Regions from separate parts of the Marinobacter shengliensis genome, predicted to be linked through region 1. Evidence: predicted binding sites of a transcription regulator. Region 1 holds the regulator's gene; the other holds the start of a gene.
The links. Region 1 encodes FliA, which starts transcription of late flagellar genes. Its sites were predicted from a motif close to CTAAAGTTTNNNNNNNNNNNGCCGNTAA; they were not measured.
Positions count from the first base shown of each region.

Region 2: the regulator FliA is predicted to act here: its motif matches at 4,418-4,445, upstream of QUE75_RS10115 (methyl-accepting chemotaxis protein).

Region 1 is NZ_AP028062.1:1,598,756-1,608,329, forward strand. Features, by position in the region: gene flhB (flagellar biosynthesis protein FlhB) at 1-230, shown strand, start outside; gene QUE75_RS07295 (uracil-xanthine permease family protein) at 317-1,570, opposite strand; gene upp (uracil phosphoribosyltransferase) at 1,573-2,211, opposite strand; gene flhA (flagellar biosynthesis protein FlhA) at 2,437-4,611, shown strand; gene flhF (flagellar biosynthesis protein FlhF) at 4,669-5,985, shown strand; gene QUE75_RS07315 (MinD/ParA family protein) at 6,056-6,868, shown strand; gene QUE75_RS07320 (RNA polymerase sigma factor FliA) at 6,901-7,644, shown strand; gene cheY (chemotaxis response regulator CheY) at 7,804-8,187, shown strand; gene QUE75_RS07330 (protein phosphatase CheZ) at 8,208-8,993, shown strand; gene QUE75_RS07335 (chemotaxis protein CheA) at 9,014-9,574, shown strand, end outside.
Region 2 is NZ_AP028062.1:2,187,436-2,194,038, forward strand. Features, by position in the region: gene selD (selenide, water dikinase SelD) at 1-1,567, opposite strand, end outside; gene QUE75_RS10100 (helix-hairpin-helix domain-containing protein) at 1,567-2,232, opposite strand; gene QUE75_RS10105 (hypothetical protein) at 2,277-2,675, opposite strand; gene QUE75_RS10110 (bifunctional GNAT family N-acetyltransferase/carbon-nitrogen hydrolase family protein) at 2,835-4,355, opposite strand; gene QUE75_RS10115 (methyl-accepting chemotaxis protein) at 4,577-6,403, shown strand; gene QUE75_RS10120 (type 2 periplasmic-binding domain-containing protein) at 6,442-6,603, opposite strand, start outside.

The DNA.
Region 1 (9,574 bases):
TTATGGAGATTGCCCGTGAGCACAAGGTGGAGATCCTGCGGACGCCGCCGCTGACCCGGGCGGTGTATCACAATACCGATGTGGGGCAGGAGATTCCCGACGGTTTGTATATGGCTATTGCTCAGGTGCTGGCTTATGTGTTCCAGCTCCGGCAGTTCCGCAAGGGGCGCGGGGCCAAACCGGGTATGCCTGATTTTCCGATTCCGCCGGAGATGCGGCGCGATATTTAGATTTTGGAGTTTGGCTCTTTTGTAGCCTGCCGGTTTGGTGCGGCGAGCCAGGCCGAGCTTTATGTCGACCTGACCGGTTTCATTGCTTAAGCCTTGGGCTCCTGAATCCGCTTACCCCAGGCTTCTTTCTCGCCTGGCAGGATCAGGTTCAAGGCGATCGCGACAACCGCGCACAGAGCAATACCTTCCAGCGTACCAATCACCATGTTGCCGATACCGAAAACCAGGGTGACGCCAACGATCACCAGGTTACGGGACTGGGACAGGTCTACCTGGTGGCGGATCAGTGTGTTCAGGCCGACCACGGCGATGGAGCCGAACAGCAGGCACAGGATGCCGCCCATAACCGGAACCGGAATGGTCTGCAGGGCAGCACCGAATTTGCCAACGAAGGCCAGGACGATGGCAGTACCCGCGGCCCACCACATCACTTTCGGGTTGAAGTTTCGGGTCAGCATCACCGCGCCGGTGACTTCAGAATAAGTGGTGTTGGGTGGTCCACCGAGCATGGAGGCGGCGCTGGTGGCCAGGCCGTCGCCCAGCAGAGTGCGGTGCAAACCGGGTTTTTGCAGGTAGTTTTTGCGGGTGACGTTGCCGATGGCCAGTACGTCACCGATGTGTTCGATGGCCGGGGCAATGGCGACCGGGATCATGAACAGGATGGCGCCCCAGCTGAAGGCGGGGGCGACGAAGTTGGGGACGGCAAACCAGGGGGCTTCCTGGACCGGGGTAATGTCTACAATGCCGGCGAACCAGGACAGGGTGTAGCCAACGATAACGCCAAACATGATTGGGATCAGCCGGAAGATGCCCTTGGCCCAGACCGACATGACGATGGTGACGGCCAGGGAGATCATGGCGATGACGATGGCGGTGTTGTAGGGCACCAGTTCGGCGGCGCCGTCTCCGGTGCGGCCAGAGGCCATATGCACCGCCACCGATGCCAGTCCCAGGCCGATGGTCATAATCACCGGGGCGATGACCACCGGCGGCAGCAGGCGGGTGACAAAGCCCGTGCCCCGTGCCCGCACGGCGCCGGCCAGGATGATGTACAGGATGCCGGCCGCCATCAGGCCCCCAAGAGTTTCTTCCAGCCCGAAGCGGCCCTTGGCGGCGATGATCGGCGCGATGAAGGCAAAGGATGAGGCCAGGAAAATGGGGATCTGGCCGCCGGTGACTATGTGGAAAATCAGGGTGCCGACGCCGGCGGTAAACAGCGCCACGTTGGGGTCCAGCCCGGTGATCAGGGGCATCAATACCAAGGCGCCGAAGGCGACCAGGAGCATCTGGGAGCCGGCTAGTGCCTGCTTCCATACGGGTTCATGGGTGTGTTCCTGCATGCTCAGACGTCCTTCTGCTTGGTGCCGAAGATTTTGTCACCGGCATCACCCAGGCCAGGCAGGATGTAGCCTTTCTCGTTCAGGCGCTCATCAACAGAAGCGGTGTAGATGGAAACGTCCGGGTGTTTTTCCAGCACTTTCTCGATGCCTTCTGGCGCGGCCACCAGCACCAGGGCCCGAATTTCGGTGCTGCCGGCTTTCTTGAGCAGGTCGATGGTGGAGATCATGGAGCCACCGGTGGCCAGCATCGGGTCGATAATCAGAGCCATGCGCTGGTCCAGCTCGCCCACCAATTTTTCCAGGTAGGTTTCAGCTTCCAGCGTGTCTTCGTTGCGGATCTGGCCCACTACGCTCACTCGTGCCACCGGGATCAGGCTCAGCACGCCGTCGAGCATGCCCAGGCCAGCGCGCAGAATCGGCACGATGGTGACTTTCTTGCCGTGAATCTGTTCCACGGTCACCGGCCCGGCCCAGCCATCAATGGTTTTTTCCTGCAGGTTGAAGTCTTTGGTCGCCTCGTAGGTCAGAAGTGCGCCAACTTCCTGTGCCAGTTCACGAAAATTCTTGGTGCTGATGTCGGCGCGGCGCATCAGGCCGAGTTTATGGCGGATCAGGGGGTGCTTCACTTCGTGGATCGGCATTGGGGTCACCTGTGTGTTCGAATGTTCGGGCTTGATTTCGGATGCAATAAATGGCGCAAGGATACCGTATCTGGGCGCCCGCGTCAGGCGCTGGTCGTGCGGTAAATATCAAAAACTGTAAGGCCTGGTACGGTTCTTGCGATAACTCTCCCAGATTGGCGCGCCGCGTCAGATTTTCGACCCTGACAGTTCTGAAAAGCACGGCAGAGCGGAGAAGTATCCAGCATGGACAGAGCGTTAGTTCTGAGTAACGTCAAAACCCTGACGCGGGGCAGTATCGGTATTCCACTGATGCTTATGGGCTTGTTGGGCATGATGATCCTGCCCATGCCGGCCTTCCTGCTGGACGTGTTCTTTACCTTCAACATCACCTTGTCCATCGTCATTCTGCTGGTGTGTGTGTACGCGCTTCGGCCGATGGAGTTCGCGTCGTTCCCGACGGTACTGCTGGTTGCCACGCTCCTGCGCCTGGGGTTGAACGTTGCCTCTACCCGGATTGTCCTGCTCAACGGTCACGAAGGTGGTGATGCTGCCGGTAAGGTGATCGAATCGTTCGGTGAGGTTCTGATTGGCGGGAACTATGCGGTTGGTCTGGTGGTGTTTGCCATCCTGATGATCATCAACTTCCTGGTAGTCACCAAGGGTGCCGGCCGGGTGTCGGAAGTCAGTGCCCGTTTTACCCTGGACGCCATGCCCGGCAAACAGATGGCCATTGATGCGGATTTGAACGCGGGCCTGATAAACCAGGACGAGGCCAAAAGCCGCCGTTCGGAGATTGCCCAGGAAGCGGATTTCTATGGATCCATGGATGGTGCGTCCAAGTTTGTAAAGGGCGATGCCATTGCGGGGTTGCTGATTCTTGCGATCAATATCATTGGTGGTATCTCGATCGGCATGCTCCAGCATGGCCTGGACTTTGGCCTGGCGATGCAGCGGTACGCGCTGCTGACCATTGGTGACGGCCTGGTTGCCCAGATTCCATCACTGTTGCTGTCTACTTCCGCTGCCATCATGGTAACGCGGGTAACGGCCAGCCAGGACATGGGCGGGCAGATCATTCATCAGATGTTCAACGCGCCCAAGGCCATCGGTATTGCCGCAGTCATCCTGATTATCCTGGGTCTGATTCCGGGCATGCCCCATGTTGCCTTCCTGGGATTGGGCAGCCTTGCCGCCGGTGCGGCCTGGCTGATCTGGAAAAAGCAAAGCCAGACTGTGGAAGAAGAGGGCGTTTACGCCGGTCGTGGCGGCATGGCTGGTGGAGCGCCCCGTGCCGGTGGCGAGGTGGTTCAGGATCGGTCCGGCGCAGAAGGACAGGCGCTGCCGGCGCCCGGTGAAACCCGGGAGCTGGGCTGGGATGATGTGGCGACCGTTGACATCGTTGGTCTGGAAGTGGGCTACCGGCTGATTCCTCTGGTCGATAAATCCCAGGGCGGGCAGCTGCTCAGTCGCATCAAGGGGGTTCGGAAAAAACTGTCTCAGGATCTGGGTTTCCTGATGCCGTCAGTGCACATTCGGGACAATCTGGACCTGATGCCAAACGTCTACCGCATCACCCTGATGGGTGTGACCATTGCCGAGGCGGAGATTCACCCGGAACGTGAGCTGGCCATTGATCCGGGCCAGGTGTTTGGCAAGGTGGAAGGCATTGCAGGCAAAGATCCGGCCTTTGGCCTGGATGCCATCTGGATTGAGCCAGACAAGAAAGACCAGGCCCAGACCCTGGGCTATACCGTGGTGGATGCCAGCACGGTGGTGGCTACCCACCTTAACCAGATTCTGCAAAAGCACGCCCATGAACTTATCGGCCATGAAGAGGCCCAGAAGTGGCTGGACCAGTTGGAGAAAATGGCTCCGAAACTGGCGGAGGAGCTGGTGCCTACGACGATTTCCGTGAGCGTCCTGCTGCGGGTACTGCAGAACCTGCTCCGGGAAGAAGTGCCGGTCAGGGATATGCGCTCCATTGCCGAGGCCATTGTTAACGTGCACCCCAGAAGCCAGGACCCGAAACTGTTGACCACCCTGGCTCGCCAGGCGCTTCGCCGAATGATCGTTCAGAGCATCTGTGGCAACGATGCCGAGATTCCGGTGATCACTCTGGATCCCGATCTGGAACAGTTATTGCTTAAGTCTGTTCAGCAGAGTCAACAATCCGGCGGACAGGAAGATATTGGCCTGGTGCTTGAGCCCAACATGGTGGAAAAGCTGCAGCGGTCTCTTCAGGACAGTGTTCAGCGCCAGGAAATGCTGGGCAAGCCGGCGATTCTTCTGGTTTCCGGGCCCTTGCGGCCAGTGCTGGCAAAGTTTGCCAGTTATGGGGTAGAGCGTTTGCATGTGCTCTCGTACCAGGAAATTCCGGATAACAAACAGATCACGATAGTCGCCTCTGTTGGCCAGTAAGGCCGGCAGGGCAAGGCGAACACCCGATTCGGGCACGCCGGTGGAGGATGAAGCGTTATGAAAGTACAACGGTTTTTTGCAAAGACCATGGCCGAAGCCCTGAAACAGGTTAGTCATGAGATGGGGCCGGATGCCGTTATTTTGTCCAATCGCCGGGTGGACGGAGGCGTCGAAATTGTGACGGCCCTGGACTATGACGAAAATATGGCACGCCAGCGCCTTGGCGAGAAAGCGGCACAGGCCACCAACGGCTCGCGCCTGGCGGAGCTGCAGGCAGACCAGCATCGTCGGTTGGAAGAAGAGTTGAACCGATCGCGCAGTCGCATTCGCGAAGTGCGGGAGAAGCGGGCGGGTGTCGGCGCGGAATATGATCGTGCACTGGCTGATGATCGGCCGGGTGCCGACTGGTCAGGTGAGTTGGCTGGTGGATCGACCTCGGTGGGCAATGCAGGTGGCCGATCAGAGGCGGGCTACTCGGATGAGTTGGCGAGCATGAGAGCGGAAATCAACTCCCTGAGAGAGATGGTCAGCGGCCGTACCTCGGTACCCGAGAAGCCTGCAGTCGCGGCATCCAATGCGGTTCAGCAGAGGCTTGCAGAGCGGCTGCAGGAATTTGGCCTGGGCGCGGAGCTGGCAACCTCTCTGTCCCGTCAGCATCGCGCCGGCAGGTTGGAAGACGGTTGGAAGCAATCCCTGAAGATGCTGGCCACCGGCGTACGTACCGCTCGGGAACACTGGCTTGAGGCCGGCGGCGTCTATGCGCTGGTGGGGCCAACCGGGTCTGGGAAGACCACCACCATTGGCAAGCTGGCAGCCCAATATGTACTGGAGCACGGGCCGGATTCCCTGGCGTTGGTCACCACCGATCGCTACCGGGTGGCAGCCCATGAACAGCTGTTTGTGTTTGGCCGTATTCTCAATGTTCCGGTCCGGGTTGTGGACGAGAGTCATTCCCTGGATGACATTCTGGACGAATTGTCAGACCGGCACCTGGTTCTGATTGATACTGCCGGGCTGACCAGCTCGGATCGCGGTTATCAGGAACAGCTGGCGGAGTTGGCCCGGAGCGATCACAATATCCGTACCCATCTGGTCGTGTCTGCCACCAGCCAGCCGCGCATCATGAAATCCGTGTGGCATTGCTATAAGATGGCAAACCTTGCAGGCTGCGTCATGACCAAGATTGACGAAGCGCTGACACTGGGTGAGTCTTTGGGCTTTGTCATGGAAACCGGCCTGCCAGTGGCATGGTATACCGATGGCCAGAAGATTCCCGAAGACCTGCACCGGGCAGAGGCCATTCCTCTGGTGCGGTTGGGCGTAGAACGCCTGAAAACAATGCAGCACGGCCAGGCCGTTGCAGAAGGGGCCTGAGGCCCGGTGGTACAGCCGGTGCGCTGCCGTTTGCGCCCACACAAGAACGCAGTAAGAGACTGATAACAGTATGAGCAGACCACATCCGGTTCAGGTGATTGCGGTTACCGGCGGCAAGGGCGGTGTCGGCAAGAGTAATGTGTCCGTCAACCTCGGTATCGCGCTGGCCCAGAAAGGCCGGCGGGTGGTGTTGCTGGATGCAGACCTTGGCCTTGCCAATATCGACGTGCTGTTGGGCATTACCGCCAATCGCAATCTGCAGGATGTGCTCAGTGGCGAGTGCGACCTCAAGGACGTTCTGGTCAACGGCCCGGGTGGTATCAAGATTGTCCCCGCATCGTCCGGCACCCAGCGTATGACCCAGTTGAGCCCGATGGAACATGCAGGGCTGATCAACGCCTTCAGCGAGCTGGGTGACCAGATTGATGTGCTGATTGTTGACACAGCAGCCGGTATTTCCGAGTCGGTCGTCAGTTTCCTGCGGGCCTCCCAGGAATTGCTGCTGGTGGTGTGCGATGAGCCTACCTCCATTACCGATGCTTATGCCCTGATCAAACTGATGAATCGCGACTACGGCACCAACCGTTTCCGTATTCTGGCGAATCAGGTGCGAAATGAGCAGGAAGGCCGGCATCTGTATGAAAAACTGACCCGTGTCACCGAGCGTTTCCTTGATGTAGCACTACAATATGTAGGTATCGTGCCGTACGACGAAGCCGTCAAAAAAGCCGTTCAGCGGCAGCGGGCCGTTCTGGATGCCTATCCACGGGCTAAGGCGTCGCTGGCGATCCGTGCCCTGGCAGAGAAAGTGGACAGCTGGCCGCTGCCATCATCGCCAAGAGGGCATCTGGAGTTTTTCGTGGAGCGGCTCGTCGAAGTCTGATCTGAATCCAGTCCTATAAGAAAACCGGATACATGACATTGGCGAAAAACCTGGGAATCTACCATCAGGCTGGCGCAAAAGGCCCCTCTCAGCTGATTGAGGAGCATGCGCCGCTGGTCAAGAAAATCGCCCTTCATCTGATGGCCCGTTTGCCGGCCTCGGTTCAGCTTGAAGATCTCATGCAGGCCGGCATGATTGGCCTGCTGGAAGCTGCACAACGCTATTCCACCGGCAAGGGTGCCACCTTTGAAACCTACGCAGGCATTCGTATCCGCGGTGCCATGGTGGATGAAATCCGCAAGGGCGACTGGGTTCCCCGCTCCGTTCACCGCAATGCCCGCCGTATCGCGGCAGCCATCAAAACGGTTGAAGACCGCACCGGGCGCGAGGCCCAGGATGTCGATGTTGCCGAAGAGCTGGGCATTGACCTGTCGGAATATCATGCTTCCCTGGCAGACGCCAACAGTGGCCGACTTTTTAGCCTTGATGAGCTCAATGAATCCGGGGAGCTGCCGATAGAAGAAACAGAGGCCAGCGATAATCCCCTGGATGGCATTTCATCAAATGCATTCCAGAAAAGCCTGGCAGAGGCAATCGAAGAGCTTCCTGAGCGAGAAAAGCTGGTGTTGAGCCTCTACTACCAGGAAGAGCTCAACCTGAAGGAAATCGGCGCGGTGCTGGGCGTCAGCGAGAGCCGGGTCAGCCAGATTCATAGCCAGGCGGCCCTTCGTCTCAGGGGGCGGTTGTCCGATTGGCGGGAAGACGAGCCAGAATAAACCGGGCCGGCGCTGACCGCGCGGCGCGTAACTGTGTAGATTTTGGTAACCGGCGCTTTACAACGCGGCCAAACACCACACAATAAGCGGTTAAAGCAGCGGCCTGCTAGACTTTCAAAAGGCTTAATGAAATCCGGGTGTTACTGACTGGAGGTCCCATTGGACAAAAACATGAAAATTCTCATTGTGGATGACTTTTCCACAATGCGGCGAATCATCAAGAATCTGCTGCGCGATCTTGGCTTCACCAATACGGATGAAGCGGACGATGGCAACACTGCATTGCCCATGCTCAGGAGCGGCAAGTACGACTTCCTGGTGACCGACTGGAACATGCCTGGCATGTCGGGTTTTGATCTGCTCAAGGCGGTGCGGGCAGACGAGAACCTGAAGAACCTGCCGGTGCTGATGGTAACCGCGGAGGCCAAGCGTGACCAGATTGTGGCGGCGGCGCAGGCCGGCGTTAACGGGTACGTCGTCAAACCGTTTACCGCTGCCGTTCTCAAGGAAAAGATTGAGAAGATCTTCGAGCGAATCCAGTAACCAGAGGTCGGATGGCTGTCATGACTGACAAGAACGAGAACCATCAGGGCCTCGACCCGGAGGTAACCGAAAAGCTCCAGCAGCAAAGCTCCGAATTGGCCGAATGCATCAGTTCCGGTAACTACGCCCGTGCGATGTCGGTGATCAACGAGCTTAGTGAAGTTCGCGACCAGAGCCTCTATCGGGAAGTGGGGCGGTTGACCCGGAGCCTGCACGAGGCTATCCGGAATTTTCAGATAGACGCCCGCAGTGCCGAGCAGAAAGAAGCCTTGTCCAAGATGTCCGATGCCTCGGATCGGCTGGCCTACGTTGTCCAGATGACCAGCCAGGCGGCTAATCGCACCATGGACCTGGTCGAAGAAAGCATGCCGGTGGCGCATACCATGCGCGACGAAGCGACCGCCCTGCGAGACGAATGGCAGCGGTTGCGTCGTCGGGAAATGGAGCCGGCAGAATTCCGGGAGCTGTACGGCCGCATTGATCGCTTCTTTGCGGGCCTGGCCACAGATTCCGATACCCTGTACAGCAACCTGTCAGAAATCCTTCTGGCCCAGGACTTCCAGGATCTTACCGGGCAGGTTATCCAGAAAGTAACGGCTCTTGTGAAAGAAGTCGAAGAGAACCTGCTTGGCCTGGTGGTGATGGCCAGCCACGTGGACCAGCTCACCGGCACCGTGCACCAGATTGAAGAAAAAGAAGAATCGGCCGAAAAAGGGGTAGGGCCTCAGATCAAGGCTGAGGAGCGTGATGATGTAGTTTCGGGGCAGGACGACGTTGATGACCTGTTATCCAGTCTCGGTTTCTGAACGATTATAGAGGGTGACGCATGGCGTTTGATGCCGACGAAGAGATCCTGCAGGACTTCCTGGTTGAAGCCGGCGAGATTCTCGAAAAGCTGTCCGAGCAGCTGGTAGATCTTGAGCAGCATCCGGATGACAGCAACCTGCTCAACGCCATCTTCCGTGGTTTCCACACGGTCAAGGGCGGTGCCGGGTTCCTGCAGCTCGAAGCGCTGGTCAACTGCTGTCACTCTGCGGAAAATGTGTTCGATATCCTCCGCAACCACAAGCGCAAGGTCACCTCCGAATTGATGGACGTGGTGCTGGAAGCTCTGGACCACGTCAACGCCATGTTTGATCAGGTTCGTAACCGTGAAGAGCCGACTCCGGCTCCGGACGAATTGATCGCTGCGCTGGATGAACTTGCCAAGCCGGAAGGCGACACGGCAGCGCCGGCACCGGCAACGCCAGAACCCGAACCTGCCGCCGGTGCGGGCAATGATTCCGGAGATATTACCGACGAAGAGTTTGAGCAACTGCTGGATGCCCTGGCCGATGAAAAAGGTGCAGAGCAACAGCCGGCGGCCGCACCGGAAAACACCTCCGCC
Region 2 (6,603 bases), 590 kb from region 1:
ACACGGTATCTTCCACCTTTGATTCGATCCCGTACGGGACAGTCGCCACCGCCGTAGCGCTCTGGGCTTCTGCGCCCATGGCAAATACATCACCCAGGCTGTGATTGGCGGCTACCTTTCCGAAAATGTAAGGGTCATCAATGAACGCCCGGAAAAAGTCCACGGTATGGACCACCGCCTTACCCGGTGGCACTTTCAACACTGCAGCATCATCCGGTGCGTGCAGGCCGATGAGAATGTCGTCGCGCTCAATCGGGCGCAGCTCACCCAGTGCCCTGGACAGTACCGTGCTGCCAACCTTGGCGCCACAACCGCCGCAACGCATGGCAACGGCCGATATGGCCTGGGAGGCTTCTTCGGGATTCTGGGCGGCCGAGGTGTCTGGCAGTCTTGCGCTGTCTTCCATGGCCGGCAGGTCAGTGAATTTCTTCATGAACCGACGGTCAATCCAGTCTTTCCAGCGCCAAACCCAGGCGCCCGAAAACCCGTAATTGCCTTTGGAGGCGACGGCGAACTGGTCACCGGTGCTGATCAACGCCAGCCAGGTTTTCTGGGGATTGAACGGTCTGGGTGGTTTTCCCAGAGCCATGCGTTTGAGGTTATCCGCCAATGGCCGCCCCTGGCGCACCGCAAACACCCCGGCTTTTTCACGGGGGTGGTTCACCACGTTGGCGATGTCGCCGGCAACAAAAATGTGGGCGTCATTCGCTGTCTGCAGGGTGTCCCGAGCCCGGATAAACAGGCCGTCATCCAGTTCCAGGCCGGTGGATTCGAGCCAGGCCGGGCCGCCGGCACGGGTAACCCAAAGCACTTCGTCGGTTTGCAGTGTCTGGCCGGATTCGGTGGCCAGTAGCCCTGCGTCTACCCGGGAAACAGCATCACCCAGATGCAGTTTTACCCCCCGGCGAACCAGTTTGTCCCGGAACACCGCACGGACCTTGGCATTATGGGTGGGCAGAATCTCGTTTGCGGCGTCGAACAGATGAAAGTGCAGTTGGTCCGGGTCTTTGCCCCGGTTTGCAAGTTCATTGCGCAAGCGGAACTGCATGGCCAGGGTGAGTTCCACCCCGCCGGCACCGGCACCCACAACGGCGATGGTCATTGGGCCATCGTGGTTCTCGATGCGTGACAGCAGCGATAGCCATCGGTTGTTGAACCCGGTAATGGGCTTGACCGGTACCGCATGTTCCGCAGCACCGCTGACCTCAGCAACCCGGGGAGAGGAACCAATGTTGATCGACAGGATATCGTAGGGAACGTTCGGGCGGCCTTTGCAGATGACGCGTTTTGCCGCACGATCAATGCCAGACACTTCCGCACGGTAGAACCGGGCACCGGCATACTCTGCCAGCCGGCTCAGATCAATATGCACATCGTCATAGCTGTAATGCCCCGCCACGTAACCGGGAAGCATGCCGGAATAGGGGGTGTGGGTATCACGGCATATGAGCGTGAGCCGAACGCCGGGGACCGGATTCATGGCGAATCGCTTGAGGACCCCGACGTGGCTGTGCCCGCCACCTACCAGGACAATGTCCCGTAATACAGGTTGATCGGGTGTTTGCATCAGATGACTTTCTTGGCTTCTGCAGACAGCTCACTGAACCCTTTGATGCTCTTGAAGGCTTCCAGTTTCTGTTTATCGGCATCGCTCGGGTTGGCGATCTGGTCGATGGATGTAATGCCGGCATCTTTCATCTTCTTCGCCGTTGCCGGGCCAATACCCTTGATGCGGGTCAGATCAGACTTGTCCGCCGGCTTGGCGGTTTTGGCTGCTACCGGTTTCTTTGCTGCAGGCTTTTTGGCGGCGGCAGGCTTGGCCTTGCTGGCAGCCGGTTTTTTAACGGCAGGCTTCTTGGCCGCGGGCTTCGCACTCGTCGCCTTTTTAGCGGCAGTCGTAGCCTTCTTGGCGGTGGTGTCTGCGGCTTTCTTGACGTCTTTGCCAGATTCCTTGGCTGCAATACCCAGCTTGTCCAGCAATGAGCTCTGCAGTTCGTGGAATTCGTTCATCCGGCGTTCGAACTCTTCATTGAAGCGCTTCACTTCACGCTCACGGAGCTCGTCCATTTCCTTGAGCAGTTTGCGAACCGGATCCTGAACCTGATGCTGCAGGTGGTCGAACTGCTTCAGGGCATCATTGATGAGTGTTTCAATCTGAGCCGTGGTTTTCTCAAACTCTTTGTTCACTTTTTTGACAATCTTATCAACACTGGGTTTGGCTTTCTTTGCCATAGGGCGTCTCCTTACAGAGGGGGATAGAACGATGGAACGGTGTATCAGGCCAATTGCCTCATTCCGTTGGTCGTATTCGAGCTTCGTCTGGATTTGAGGCTTTGCTTCTTCAGAAGCACTTCACGAATACGGCGTAGCTTGTCCGAAAGAGGGGAGTTATCTCCGGATTCAAGTTGAAAAAAATCAATAGAGTAGAAGAAGTTGCTACAGTGCTTTCTCTTTTCGGTAACCAGTCCGGTAACACCCTCGGCGCGGATCTCTTCAAATGGCATATCCATAATGAGGTCGAGTGTAATGGTGTCGCCGGGCTTGAACAGCTTGTCGGTTTTCATCACGCAGCCGTAGCTGTCTAGCTCATAAAGGCGAGCTTCCACGGTTTCTTTGCGAAACAGGCCGTGGCGTACGCGGAAACGGGCAACAAGATCCGGTAGTTCTTCGTTCATGAAATGCTTTCTCTGCCTCTGAGATCAGCCAGATTATTTGAGCATAAATTAAACAATAGACGGGCTATTTAATTTTGGCAATGCCATCAGCTGTCTACCGTAACCCTTTCATGGAATAGTTCAACATCCGCCCCCCGCAAAGGGGGCCAGATGCGGTCCTTATCTGGTTTTCAATTCGTACAGATCAACACGGCGATCTTTCAGATTGGTGACTGAGCCTTCGTTACGTACCAATTTGAGTTTCTCCAGGTCCATATCCGAGAACATGATCATTTCGGTGTTCGGGGTGGTCTCCGCCATCACGGCATCGTGCGGGAATGCGAAGTCAGACGGCGAGAATACGGAGGATTGCGCGTATTGGACGTCCAGGTTCTCTACCTTGGGCAGGTTGCCGACACTGCCGGTGATCACCACATAACACTCGTTTTCGATGGCGCGGGCCTGGGCACAATGGCGAACCCGCAAGTAGCCGTTTTTGGTGTCGGTCCAGAAGGGTACACAGATGATGTCCACATCCTGGCTGGCAGCTACGCGCCCGAGCTCCGGAAATTCGATGTCGTAACAGATCATAATGGCAACCCGGCCGGCATCTGTATCGAATACCTGGAACTTGTCGCCGCCTTCAATAACCCAGTCGCGGCGTTCATGGGGCGTGATGTGGATCTTGCGTTGCTCGTCCACGCGGCCATCCCGATGGCACAGGTACGACACGTTATAAACCCGGTCGTTCTCGATCAGCGGCATGGAGCCGGTGATAATGTTGATGTTGTAACTGACCGCCATTTCCGACATTTCATTGCGGAACTGCTCGGTAAATCCGGCAAGAAAACGAATGGCACGCGTCTGGTCCATCTGGTCGGTCAGGCCCATCAGGGGTGCGTTGAAGAATTCCGGGAACAGGGCAAAGTCACTTTTGTAATCAGACAACGCATCCACGAAATACTCAACCTGCTTCAGCACTTCCTCCACTGAGGTGAATTCCCGCATCTGCCATTGCACGGCACCCAGGCGAACCTGAGTTTTCTTTACGTTCAGCACCGAGGAGGGCGGGGTATACAGGATGTTCCGCCATTCCAGCAGGGTGGCATAACCCAGCGACTTTTCATCTTCCGGAAGATACTTGTGCATCAAACGGGTTACCTGAAAATCGTTGGACAGCTGGAAGGTGAGAATCGGATCGTAGATCTCTTTGCGGTCGACGCGATGGATGTACTCTTCCGGCGTGTACTGTTCGGAATACTTGAAGTAATTGGGGATACGCCCGCCTGCGAGAATAGCCCGCAGGTTCATGGAACGGCAAAGTTCCTTGCGGGCTTCATAGAGCCGCCGGCCCAGGCGGTAGCCCCGGTACTCGGGATGAATAAATACATCCAGGCCATAGAGCGAATCGCCATTGGCGTTGTGCCAGATTTTCTCGTTACGGAGGATCAGGTCGTCGTAGGCGTGGGGGTTGCTGAAGCGCTCGTACTTAACGCATACGGTCAACGCAACGGCTACCAGGTGCCCGTTGTCTTCAATACAGATCTGACCGTCCGGGAACTGCTCAACCAACGCCTTGATGGTTTCCTTTGGCCATGCGCCACCGATATCGTCGTAAACCTCGTCCATCAGCTCCTGGAGCTGGCTGTAGTCTTCAAGCGTCAGGTTTCGCAGATTCAGGTGGAGCTCTTCATGGGCCATCTGGTGTATCTCCTTTGGTTTGGCAGCCTTGGTTGCCTGTAAGTCCATTCTAACAAAGAGTTCTAAAGACTTCGCTCAAATTGCCGTTAGTCAATTAATTCACATCTATAATTGATGAGAAGCTGATCGAAACAACCTCAGTCTTATCGGAGGGACTCCCCTTGCAATTCTCATTTTCTCAGAAACTGCTCGTTGCCGTAGGTGCTCTCATCATAATGCTGATGGCTGCGTTGACAGTGGCAACGGATATCAGGCTCAGATCAACGACGGATCGTTATGTTGACGCGCTTATGGCCGACGCGGTAGAGCAGAGTACGTCCAGTATTTCCGATTGGCTCAACACTCGCCTGGACATGGCTGAGGCGACGGCCAACGCCCTTGAGGGCATCCGCACCGACAATATGGCCCGTACCCTGATGGAAGCGATGACGCGCGGCGGCAATATTATGGATGTCTATGCCGGCACCGAGGACGGCCGGATGCTAATGCGTAGCCCAGAGGTGGAAGCGACACTGCCACCTGACTACGACCCCCGCACCCGCCCCTGGTTCCAGGGAGCCCAGCGGTTAGGGCGTTCATCATTCACTGAGCCCTATCAGGATGCCAGCACTGGCGCGACCATTATCTCCGCCATGGCCCCGATCAAGTCCGGTTTATATAAAGGAGCAGCCGGCATGGATATCGGGCTTGGCACGATTGACCGAATGTTGTCGACGATCACCCTGGCCGATACCGGGTTCGCCGCACTGGTAAACGAGAAAGGCACTGTGCTCTTCTACCCGGACTCAGAGGTGGTCGGAAACAACATTTCGGACATTATCGGCCAGCGGCCAGCTCTTGATGGAAGCCAGCATACATTTGAGATGGACGGCGCCCGCTGGAGTGTCAGTTTTCATCCGATAGCCGATGCCCGGGCTGTGGAGTGGTACCTGGTGACGTTTGTTAACGAGGACCTGATCAACGCTCCGATTGTTGAGGCCCGGGTGGGCGGCCTTGTCATTGCCGCTGTGGGTTTGATAGTTGCCCTGGTGGCGCTGTATTTCGGAATACGATTGCTGATGGTGCCGGTGCGCCGCCTGAACAGTGCGATGTCCAGTATTGCTTCGGGTGATGCAGATCTTACCCGCCGACTGGACGATTCCGCTTCGGACGAGTTTGGCGCACTGGCGCAAAGTTTTAACCGATTTGTGGAGAACATTCAGCAGGTTGTCCGGGAAGTCAAAGAGGGTAGTGATGACCTGGATGAGAATGTGACCGCCTTGCGCAACACCTCCAGTACCAGCCGTTCGAGCGTTGAGAGCCAGCAGAGCGAGATTGACATGATTGCTACGGCCATCAACGAAATGTCTGCTGCTGCCGGGGAGATTGCCCAGAACGCACAGCAAACAGCGGAAGCGGCTGAGAATGCCGATCAGGAGAGTCGCGAGTCCTTGCTGACGGTGACTGCGTCGAGGGATGCGGTGCAAAAGCTTTCCAATGAGGTTAATGCAGCTGCTGAAGTCATCGACACTCTGGGTAAGGATGTGTCGTCCATCACCACGGTGCTGGAGGTTATTCAGGGCATAGCAGAACAGACCAACCTGCTGGCACTGAACGCCGCAATCGAGGCCGCAAGGGCAGGGGAAGCAGGACGTGGCTTTGCGGTGGTGGCAGACGAAGTACGCAACCTGGCCCAGAGGACCCAGTCTTCCACTGAGGAAATCAATAACATGATCGAGCGTCTGCAGAAAGGCGCCGGCGATGCGGTGGAAGTGATGAAGGCGTCAACGGCGGTGTCTAATGTCAGTATGGAAAAAGCCCAGGACGCCATGGAATCCCTGAACCGGATTGCCGAGGCCATCACCGCCATCAGCCAGATGACGTCTCAGATTGCCACAGCGTCTGAGGAGCAAACCTCGGTTACCGAAGAGCTGAATGCCTCCATCACCCGGATTGCGGACCAGGGCCAGGAAGCAGCCAAAGCCGCCAGTGAAAACGATGTGTACAGCGGGCACATTGAAACCATTGGCAGAACATTGAATGAAAAAGTGACCCGCTTCCGCGTATAGCGGAGGCTGGCCATGGACGGCCAGCGGGTCATAACCTTTCAATCAGGTGAGGCAATCTGGCTCAGATAATCGAGCCGGCGACGCAGGTTTTCCAAAGTGTGCCGCCCCACATACATGGATTCCTCGCTGAGGTACGGGTTCTCCAGGGTTATCACTTTGCGCTGCTCAAGCCCAAGCTCTGTCACTGCGCGACCGAACCA